2 regions of the Novosphingobium sp. NPDC080210 genome follow, and region 2 is predicted to be linked to the other one. Evidence: predicted binding sites of a transcription regulator. Region 2 holds the regulator's gene; the other holds the start of a gene.
What was found. Region 2 encodes LexA, which represses DNA repair genes until DNA is damaged. Its sites were predicted from a motif close to GTTCCNCNCTTGTTCT; they were not measured.
Positions count from the first base shown of each region.

Region 1: the regulator LexA is predicted to act here: its motif matches at 2,186-2,201, upstream of ACQKOE_RS04050 (S24 family peptidase).

Region 1 is NZ_JBNNWL010000001.1:846,209-851,221, forward strand. It holds gene ACQKOE_RS04035 (MAPEG family protein) at 3-395, shown strand; gene ACQKOE_RS04040 (MBL fold metallo-hydrolase) at 402-1,067, opposite strand; gene ACQKOE_RS04045 (YkvA family protein) at 1,112-1,489, opposite strand; gene ACQKOE_RS04050 (S24 family peptidase) at 1,489-2,136, opposite strand; gene ACQKOE_RS04055 (hypothetical protein) at 2,242-2,430, shown strand; gene ACQKOE_RS04060 (hypothetical protein) at 2,420-2,791, shown strand; gene ACQKOE_RS04065 (D-2-hydroxyacid dehydrogenase) at 3,112-4,050, opposite strand; gene cysS (cysteine--tRNA ligase) at 4,047-5,013, opposite strand, start outside.
Region 2 is NZ_JBNNWL010000001.1:482,172-487,184, reverse strand. It holds gene trpC (indole-3-glycerol phosphate synthase TrpC) at 104-892, shown strand; gene moaC (cyclic pyranopterin monophosphate synthase MoaC) at 953-1,426, shown strand; gene lexA (transcriptional repressor LexA) at 1,548-2,240, shown strand; gene ACQKOE_RS02330 (ComEC/Rec2 family competence protein) at 2,234-3,625, opposite strand; gene ACQKOE_RS02325 (DUF4131 domain-containing protein) at 3,607-4,470, opposite strand; gene gltX (glutamate--tRNA ligase) at 4,499-5,013, shown strand, end outside.

The sequences.
Region 1 (5,013 bases), 360 kb from region 2:
AAATGATCCTGCCAACTACACTCGCCATGGCTGCCGCTGCGGCCCTGATCAACATCTGGCTGGCCATGCGCTGCGGCCGGGTGCGCGGCAAGGAAAGCATCAGCATCGGCACGGGCGGAAGCGACCTGATGGAACGCCGGATGCGCGCCCAGCTCAACTTCGTGGAGAACACGCCCTGGGTCCTGGCGCTGGTCGCCCTGCTCGAACTGAGCGGAAAAGGCGGGCAATGGCTGGCCATTGTCGCTGCCGTCTACATGCTGGGCCGCATCGCCCATGCGCTTGGCATGGACCCGGACGGCTTTGCCAAGGGCCGCATGATCGGAACGCTGATCACCATGCTGACCCAGCTGGGCCTGGCGGTGGTGGCCGCACTGGTCCTGCTGAAAGTCATGTAAGGCGGATCAGCTCAGCAAATAGTCGCTGACGAATCCGTTGACCTGTCGTTCCCGGCCAAAGGTGCTGGTTGGCCCATGGCCGGGAATGAAGGTTACGTCATTGCCCAGCGGCCACAGCTTTTGCGTGATCGAATCGATCAGCTGCTGGTGATTCCCGCGCGGGAAGTCGGTCCGCCCGATGGAGCCGGCAAACAGGACGTCGCCCACGATGGCGAGATGGCCCAGCGGATAATAGAACACCACGTGCCCCGGCGTATGGCCCGGACAGTGCAGCACCTGCAGTTCCTGCTCACCCACGGTGACGGTATCGCCGTCCTTCAGCCAGCGGTCCGGCTCGAAGGATTCGGCGTGCATGCCCCAGCGCTTGCCATCGTCATCCAGCTTTTCGATCCAGAAGCGGTCTTCCTCGTGCGGGCCTTCGATCGGGACGCCCAGTTCCTTGGCCAGGATGCCGGTCTGCCCGCAGTGATCGAGGTGACCGTGGGTGACCAGCAGCTTTTCGATCGTCACGCCGACTTTGGCGACCGCCGCCTTCAGCTTGTCGAGATCGCCACCCGGATCGACCAGCGCCCCCTTCATCGTTTTGGTGCACCAGACCAGCGAGCAATTCTGCTCAAGCGGGGTAACGGGGACGATGCCAACGCGCAGCGGGGGTTCGGTCGTATCAGTCATGCCCGCAGAAATGGCCTGTCAGCGCTGCCGAGGCAACGGGGAAATCACCGACAGCAATATAGTGCGTCGAGCAGCCGAATGACGGCCCGCGCGATTATCAGCCAGGCAATCAAGACCAGGGCCAGTCCCAGGCGCGACACCGGCCAGGGCCGGTCCTGCGCCGCGGCCCGCAGCTGCGCAAAGACCGCAGGCGGGATCAACCGAATGCTCAGCCAGATTCCCGCGGGCACAATCAGCAGATCGTCCAGAAGCCCCAGCACCGGAATGAAATCGGGGATCAGGTCGATGGGCGACAGGGCATAGGCGGCGACCAGTCCCGCCAGCAGCTTGGCATACCACGGCACGCGCGGATCGCGTGCCGCGAACCACAGAGCCAAAACGTCGCGTTTCAGCGCCCTGGCCCATTCATTCAGCCGCGCCATCACAGCCGCCCGCTCTTCCACACGACGCGGCCGATCACCTGCACTTCATCGGGCGCCAGCTCGATCGTGCGGTATGCGGGGTTGTCGCTGACCAGGGCAATCCGCCCCGGACTGGCCAGATCGAGCCGCTTGACCAGCAGCGCATCGCCGGTGCGGACCACATGGATGCCATCGCGCAAGGGGCGCGGGGTGCGGTCGACCAGGATCTCGTCCCCGTCGCGCAGCGTCGCTTCCATCGAATCGCCTTCCACCCGGATTGCCGAGAGCATGGCCGGGTCCAGCCCCTGTTCCCGCAGCCACCGGGCCGAAAACCGGAAGGCGCCGATGGGCAATTCCTCTGTCGGCAACAGCCCCGGCCCCGCCGAAGCGCCGAGCGCGAGGCGCGGCACATCGACCCATTCGCCGCGCTTGGCGGGCATTGGCGCAAAGGAAATATCCTCTGGCGCGCCCAGTTCCGCCTCATCGATGCCAAAGAACCGCGCCAGGGTGCGGCGGTCCCCCTCCTCAAGCTTTCGCGGGCTACCCTTGCGGATAAATTGCTGAAGATAGGTCTGATTGCGCCCGATCAGTTCAGACAGGCGGGCAAGGCTCACCCCGCTTGCCGTCGCAAGTTCAAGCAGCCGGGCGCGGGAATCGGGTCGCGTCATTAAAAGATCCTATGCGAAGTATTTTTCCTAGACAAGTAGGATTTCAAAAGGTTCAAAAGGGGAACATTCCATCAACGATTCGCCGCAAGAAAGGGCAAGGAAATCATGCTGATCACCCGGATCGAACGCTTTCTGCGCGAAACCGGAATGCCCTGGACCAAGTTCGGTCGGCTCGCGACCCACGACCCCCGCTTCGTCCAGGACCTGCGCAACGGCCGCATACCCCGCGATGCAACCGCGAAACGTGTGGAACATTTCATGAACATCTATCGCGAGAACGCCCGTGCAAATTGACCTGAGCCTTCACAAGACCGCCCTTCCCGCCACCCGCCGCGCGGCGCGCAGCCCCTGGCTTCCCCTGCTTTCCGCGCTGATGGAACTGGCCGGTCGCAAGGCGGAACTGGTCCGCCATTCCGAGCGCAACTGGGCCAGCGCAACCTTTTCCGGCACGCGGCATACCGTCGTGCTGTCGTTCGCCGGAGCCGAGGCCGTGACGGCGGGCGAGCAGTACATGGACGCCCTGCCGGAACACGAATTTGCCATCGCTGGGCAACTCGTGGCCGATGCGGCGGTGGTGGCAGTGGAGCACTCGGCCCTGCCGGAAACCCGGCTGGAAGTGACTGCGGAACTTTTGCTGTTGGAGGATGAGGGGTAGGCCTCCGCTCGCCCTGAGCCTGTCGAAGGGCCGGTGCGATTGAAAAACCGGCTTCGACAAGCTCAGCCTGAGCGGTTTTGGATACCGGCAGGCAGAGGCCGCGCCAACGGGCCTTGAGCATGGTCGAAGCGATGCAAGGTTTCGCGCAGAGAACGCAAAGGACGCAGAGGCGCAAAGTGGCTCGCGTTGGCTTTACCCCTTTGCCTGCCCCTATCGTCACCCCGGCGCAGGCCGGGGCCCAGTCCAGATAAAGGCGCGCCGCAAAGCGGCTCGATTATTTGGCAGGTCTGGCCCCCGGCTTGCGCCTGGGTGAAGGAAGCTCAATACCCCCGCACGTAATCCACCTGCGGCTCCAGCGGTTCACCGCGCCCATAGCGCTCCAGGTTCTCCAGGAACCGCTTGGCCGAGCGCGCGAACATCCGGTCCTGCGCTTTGCCGGACAGGTGCATGGTCACTTGCGCATTATCCAGCGCCCACAGCGGATCGTCGGCGGGCAGCGGCTCCGGCGTGGTCACGTCAAGCAGCGCCCCGCCGATCTGCCCCGCGTCCAGCGCGGCGGTCAGCGCCTGCTGGTCAATCACCGTGCCGCGCGCGACGTTGACCAGGACCGCTTCGCTGTGCATCGCCGCCAGTTCCGCCGCGCCGATCATGCCTTCGGTTTCGGGCGTGGCGGGAACGGCAATCACGATCCAGTCAAATTCGCCGAGCCGCGCGCGCCATTCATCTGGCCCCAGCACGCCCGGCCCCGGGCTGCGGCGGACTTTGGATACCTCCATCTGGAATCCGGCCAGCCGCTTTTCGACCTCCTGCCCGATTGCGCCATAACCCAGGATCAGCGCCCTGCTGCCGAACAGTTCGCGCTTGCCGGGCGAATCCTTCAGCCACTCCCGCCGCTCCTGCGCCCGCACGACTTCGCGGTAGTTCTTGGCGTGGGACAGCATCAGCATCACGACATATTCGGCAATCGGCACGGCATTGATCCCGGCCCCGTTGGTCAGTACCACGCCGCGCTCTGCCAGCAGGTCGAGCGGGAACGCATCGACCCCGGCATAGACCGAATTGAGCCATTTGAGCTTCGTCGCCAGCCCAAACACCCGCGCCATGTCATCCTTGGAATGCATGTCGAACCAGCCAATCTCGGCCTCGGGCGCGAGGGCAAAGGCCTCATCCTTGGTCTTGTACCAGCGCACCTCGGCCCAATCGGGCAGGTGCGGTTCGATCAGCGGTTTCAGCAGGGTGTTGAGGACGATGATGGTCATTCTCCCAATCTCCAGTCCCAGCCCAGCGGGTCGCCGTCCATCACTTCCACGCCGCGCTCGGCGAGTTCGTCGCGGAGGCGGTCGGAGGTGGCGAAGTCCTTGGCGGCGCGGGCTTCCTTGCGGGCGGCCAGGGTAGCTTCGATTTCGCCCTCGGTGATCGTCGCCGCCTTGGGACGCAGGCGCAGGTCGGTGCGGTTCAGGTCCAGCAGGCCAAGACCCAGCACGGCGTCCATCGCCGCGATCAGGGCTAGTTTCTCGCCGAGATCGACCTTTTTCAGACCCACCACTTCTTCCAGCACGGTCAGCGCGATGGCAGTGTTGAGGTCTTCGGACACGGCCTCGTCGAACCGCGTTACGAAGGGCTGGAATTTCCCTCCAACGTCACCCTGAACTTGTTTCAGGGTCCATTCGGCAGTTTCACCGGGCACAATGGATGCTGAACCAAGTTCAGCATGACGCGCTTTGACTTGCTCCACGGCCATAAGGAGCCGCTTCAACCGCACCAGCGCGGCGCCCAGCCCTTCCCAGCTGAATTCCAGTTCGCTGCGGTAATGCGCCTGCAGGCACAGCATCCGGTAGGCGAGCGGGTGGTAGCCCTTGTCGATCAGCAGTTGCAGCCGCAGGAACTCGCCGCTGGACTTGCTCATCTTGCCGGAGCGTTCAACCAGGAAATTGTTGTGCATCCAGATGTTCGCGCCCGAATTGGCCGCGCGGTCCAGGCCATTGGTGCAGCAGAAGGCCTGGTTCTGGGCGATTTCGTTGGGGTGATGAATTTCGCGGTGGTCGATCCCGCCGGTGTGGATGTCGAACGGAAAGCCGAGCACTTGCCCGCTCATCACCGAGCATTCCAGGTGCCAGCCCGGCGCGCCCCTGCCCCAGGGCGAGTCCCATTCCATCTGGCGCTTTTCGCCCGGCGGGGTCTTGCGCCAGATCGCGAAGTCGGCGGCGTTGCGCTTACCCTCC
Region 2 (5,013 bases):
TACGCAACGTTTCGGCTGAAACGCCTTCGTGTCTTCGTGCCTTCGTGTGAGAATCAAACAAAACTCGACACCGCCCGAAAATCCAAGCTAGAGCGCCCCCGAGATGACCGACAAACTAGCAGAAATCTGCGCCACCAAGCGCGAAGAAGTTGCCGCCCGCAAGCCGCTGGCCTCCTGGTCCGACCTCGACGCCAAGGCCGCGCAGCAAACCGCCCCGCGCGGGTTTGAAGCTGCCTTGCGCCGAAAGGCCGAGACCGGCTTCGCCTTGATTGCCGAGATCAAGAAGGCCAGCCCGTCCAAGGGCCTGATCCGCCCCGACTTCGATCCGCCCGCTCACGCCCGAGCCTATCAGGCCGGCGGCGCGGCCTGTCTCTCGATCCTGACCGATGCGCCCTATTTCCAGGGGCATGAGGATTACCTGGTCGCCGCCCGCGCGGCCTGCGACCTGCCGGTCCTGCGCAAGGATTTCATGGTCGACCCCTGGCAAGTGGCTGAGGCCCGCGCCATCGGCGCCGATGCGATCCTGATCATCGTCGCCGCCCTCGACGACGCCCAAATGGCTGAGATCGAAGCGGCTGCGAAGGAACTCGGCATGGACGTTCTGGTCGAAGTGCACGACGAGGCCGAAATGGAACGCGCCGCTCGTCTGAGCAGCCGCCTGATCGGCGTCAACAACCGCGACCTCAAACGGTTCGTGACTGACGTGGCCAACAGCGAACGCCTCGCCCCCCTCGCCCCGGCGGGCACCTTGCTGGTCAGCGAGAGCGGGATCAACGGCCATGCCGACCTGCTCCGCCTGGAAAAGTCCGGCATCCGCACGTTCCTGGTCGGCGAAAGCCTGATGCGGCAAGATGACGTTGAAGCCGCGACCCGCACCTTGCTCAACGGATAGCGCCTGTCCACTGGCGCCGAAAGCTGCAACAAGACGGTCAGACCGATCGACGGAGGAACGATGAGCGAGCTGACCCACCTCGACGAACAGGGCAAGGCGCGCATGGTCGATGTCGGCGCCAAGTCAGAAACGCGCCGCGTGGCCATTGCCGAGGGCCGGATCACCATGTCCGCTCAGGCGCTTACCGCAATCCGTGATGGCGCGGTTCCCAAGGGCGACGTTCTGGCTGCGGCGCGCATCGCCGGCATCATGGCCGCCAAGAAAACCGCCGACCTGATCCCGCTGTGCCACCCCCTCTCGCTCGACGCGGCAACAGTGGACTTCGCCTTTGAAGAGAGCGCCGTGCGCGTGACCGCCAGCGCCTCGCTATCCGGCAAGACCGGTGTGGAAATGGAAGCGCTCACCGCCGCCTCGGTGGCGCTCCTCACCATTTACGACATGGCCAAGGCGGTCGACAAAGGCATGGTCATTTCCGGCATGCGCCTGATCGAAAAGCGCGGCGGGAAGTCCGGAGACTGGCGCGCAGAGGATTGATTGTTCGGAAGGCGTAACTGCTTGACTCGTTCCGAAAGGTTGCTTACTTGTTCCTCATTCGTTCACTGAACGGTGCAGGAACATTCCCGTTCCGGACCGATTCCAACGGAGTGATGCCGGCATGCTGACTCGCAAGCAGCACGAATTGATCCGCTTCATCCAGGCCCGTCTTGAAGAAAGCGGCGTCTCCCCCTCGTTTGAGGAAATGAAGGAGGCTCTGGACCTCAAGTCAAAGTCCGGGGTTCACCGGCTGATTTCCGCCCTGGAAGAACGCGGGTTCATCCGCCGCCTGCCCAATCGGGCCCGGGCGCTGGAAGTGCTGCGTCAGCCCGATGACGTAACGACCAAGGCTCCGGCTCGCGCGGCGAACAGCAACAGCGCGGCAGCTGCCGTGATTCGTCCGCCCGAAGCGCGCCCTGCTCCGGCCAATGACGTGATCGAAATTCCCCTGCACGGCCGGATTGCGGCGGGCGTCCCGATTGAGGCGATGGAAACGTCGGCCACCCTGCCAGTCCCGGCAGCCCTGCTGGGCGCGGGCGATCATTACGCCCTGGAAGTTTCCGGCGATTCGATGATCGAAGCGGGCATTCTGGACGGTGACTATGCCCTGATCCGCCGCACCGATACGGCACGCGATGGCGAAATTGTCGTAGCCCTGGTGCGCGGCGAGGAAGCAACGCTGAAATACCTGCGCCGCGAGAATGGCCGCGTCAGGCTCGATCCCGCCAATGCGGCCTATGAACCGCAGATCTATGATCCGCGCGAAGTGGTGGTCCAGGGCAAGCTGGCCGGATTGCTGCGCCGCTATCACTGATCCGGGGCGCTGCTTGCCTCCTCGGCCGGCAGCGCTTTTGCAGATGGCTGGTTGGCCTGCCTCGGCTTCCACCAGCCATGCTGACCCTGGTCCTCAGCGACGGTGGCGAGCTTCTGCTGGACCAAGTCGATTTTCAGCCCTCCGGTTTGATCGAGCATACGCCGGTCCACCTTTAACCAGCGCGGGCGGCACGATCCCGGCAAGTATCGTCCGGCGATGACGATATCGGCCCGGTCGCAGGCGGCAGCGAGTGCGCGTTCCGGAACAAAATCCGTCCCCCGCCCGATCAGCAAACGCCACGATCTGCCCCTGCGTTCCAGCTTCAGCGCGCAGAAATCAGCATTGCAATTGGCTCCGGGCCATTCCGCAATCGTCCTCGTCGCACCGCTCATGCCCGCACTTTCGAGCAGGTTGTCGCGGGTGTATCCACTTCTGCTGTCGCGCAGCACCAGCAGATCTTCGCCTGCCACGCGTGTAATCCCGACATGTTTTCCGTCGCTGGAGACCAGCAAGTCCGGGGTTCTCACCTGGCTCAGCAAGATCAGTCCGGCCGCGACGGGGACCAAACCCAGCAAGCGGATCCGGCTTTGCCAGAGTGCTAGCCACAAGCCGCCCGCCACGAACAGGGCAAACGCGCCCCTCCCCATGCCCGGCATGGCCGTGACTGCACCGGGCATGGCCGCAACCCAGTGCGCCAGAGCCAGCAGCAGTTCCAGCGACTTGCCCGCCAGCCACCAGAACGGCGCACCGATCCCCACCAGATCGAACAGCAGTGCGAGGGCAATCAGCGGCATCGAAGCCAATGTCGTCAGCGGGATCGCGACGACGTTGGCCAGCGCTCCGTAAACCCCGGCGCGGTGAAAATGGAACAGGACAATCGGCATCAGGGCCAGTTCAATCACCACGCCCGTAATCAGCAGGCCGAACAGGTTACGCGCTCCTTTCGCCAGCCAGCCTTCCTCACGCGGAGCATTGAAGGACCGCATGCCCACAGATCCATGCAAGGCAACGATGGCGATTACCGCTGCAAAGCTCATCTGGAAACTCGGCCCGACGACGGCTTCAGGCCAGAACAGGACGACCAGAAAACCGGCGATGGTGACCATCCGCATCGACAAGGGATCGCGGCCCATGGCGAGGGCGGCGAGGACCAACACGGCCCCGATGCAGGACCGAATCGTCGGCAGTTCCGCGCCGGTCAGCAAGGTATAGCCAATCCCGACCAACGCTCCTGTCCCGGCGGCGACAAGGGGCAAGCGCACCCGCAAGGCCAGCCAGGGCCATAGCGCCAGCAGGCGGATCGCCACGAAGTAGCCTGCCGCCACGACTGCGCTGACATGTAGCCCGCTGACTGACAGCAGGTGCGTCAGCCCGGCGTCGCGCATCGCCTGGTCATCCGCTTCAGCAATGGCCCCGCGATCGCCGCTGGCCAAAGCGGCGGCAATGGTCCCGGCAGAACCGTCCAGATTGGCCCGGACGTGCCCAGAAAGCTGCCGCTGCGCCGCTGCGATGGGGCCGCGCTCTCCTGGCTGGAGGACTTCCACCGGGCCAAGCACGCTGCCTGTGGCGGCGATCCGGCAAACCAGGCGGTGCGGGAAAAGTCATAGCCACCCGGCAGCATCGGCGCAGGCGGCGGGACTAACCGCGCCCGAAGGCGGAGCCGCGCGCCTTTTTCAATCGAACCCTTCGCCTCATCCAGTGGCAGGTTCAGCCGCACCTTGATCGCTCTTGCACCGCCCGGTTCGCGGGTCGCCAGGATCAGGCGCACGCGCTGCTCCGCCGGTTGGTCTTCGCGGTCCAGCACGGTCGCTTCCAGCGTCGCGGCAATGGGCCGCGCAATCGGCCTTGCCCCAACAAGTTCTGCCTTGATCCAGACCAGAGCGCAGCCGAGAGCCACGGCAATGCCCACGACCGCCAGCGACCGGCGCAGGTACGGATAGCGTCCGTCCGCCCGGAAGAATCCGATTGCGGCCAGGGCGATGCCAAGGCCCGCGCCAATGACCGCCCCCCAGTGCCAGGCGCTGGGCGTGATGAACCAGCTGGCGATCCCTGCAATCAGCGCCACAAGGCCCCAGGGCGCAAGGTCGAACCGCGACCGGACAAGGAATCGTTCAACCTGCTCAAGCCCGCTGGACAAGTCGCGAGTCATGCGCCAAGGGCCATGTTGCAGTGCAGCGGTATGCGCCGCATCGCTGCCCATAGGCACCTGCGGCAAAGTTTCGCGACCCATGGCAGTAGATGACAGGAAGGGACGATTGATGGCAAGTGATAGCGTCATGGCGGCAACGGGCGAACCCCGCGGCGTCGTTACGCGGTTTGCCCCCTCGCCCACGGGCTACCTGCACATCGGCGGGGCCCGCACGGCCCTGTTCAACTGGCTGTTTGCACGCCACCATGGCGGGAAGTACCTGCTGCGGATTGAAGATACGGACCGCGCCCGTTCCACCGATTCCGCCATTGAAGCGATTTTCGATGGATTGGAGTGGCTCGGCCTGGGCGGCGATGAGCCCGCGACCTTCCAGTTCGCCCGCTCCGACCGCCATGCCGCAGTCGCGAACGAACTGCTGGCCAATGGCCATGCCTATCGCTGCTACCTGACGCAGGAAGAGCTCCAGGCCCGGCGCGAAGCGGCCCAGGCAGAGCGGCGCACGTTCCGCATTGACAGCGAATGGCGCGATGCAGACCCGGCGACGGCTCCGACAAATCAACCCTTCGTGGTCCGCATCAAGGCCCCGCGCGAAGGCGAGACGGTCATCGAAGACCTCGTCCAGGG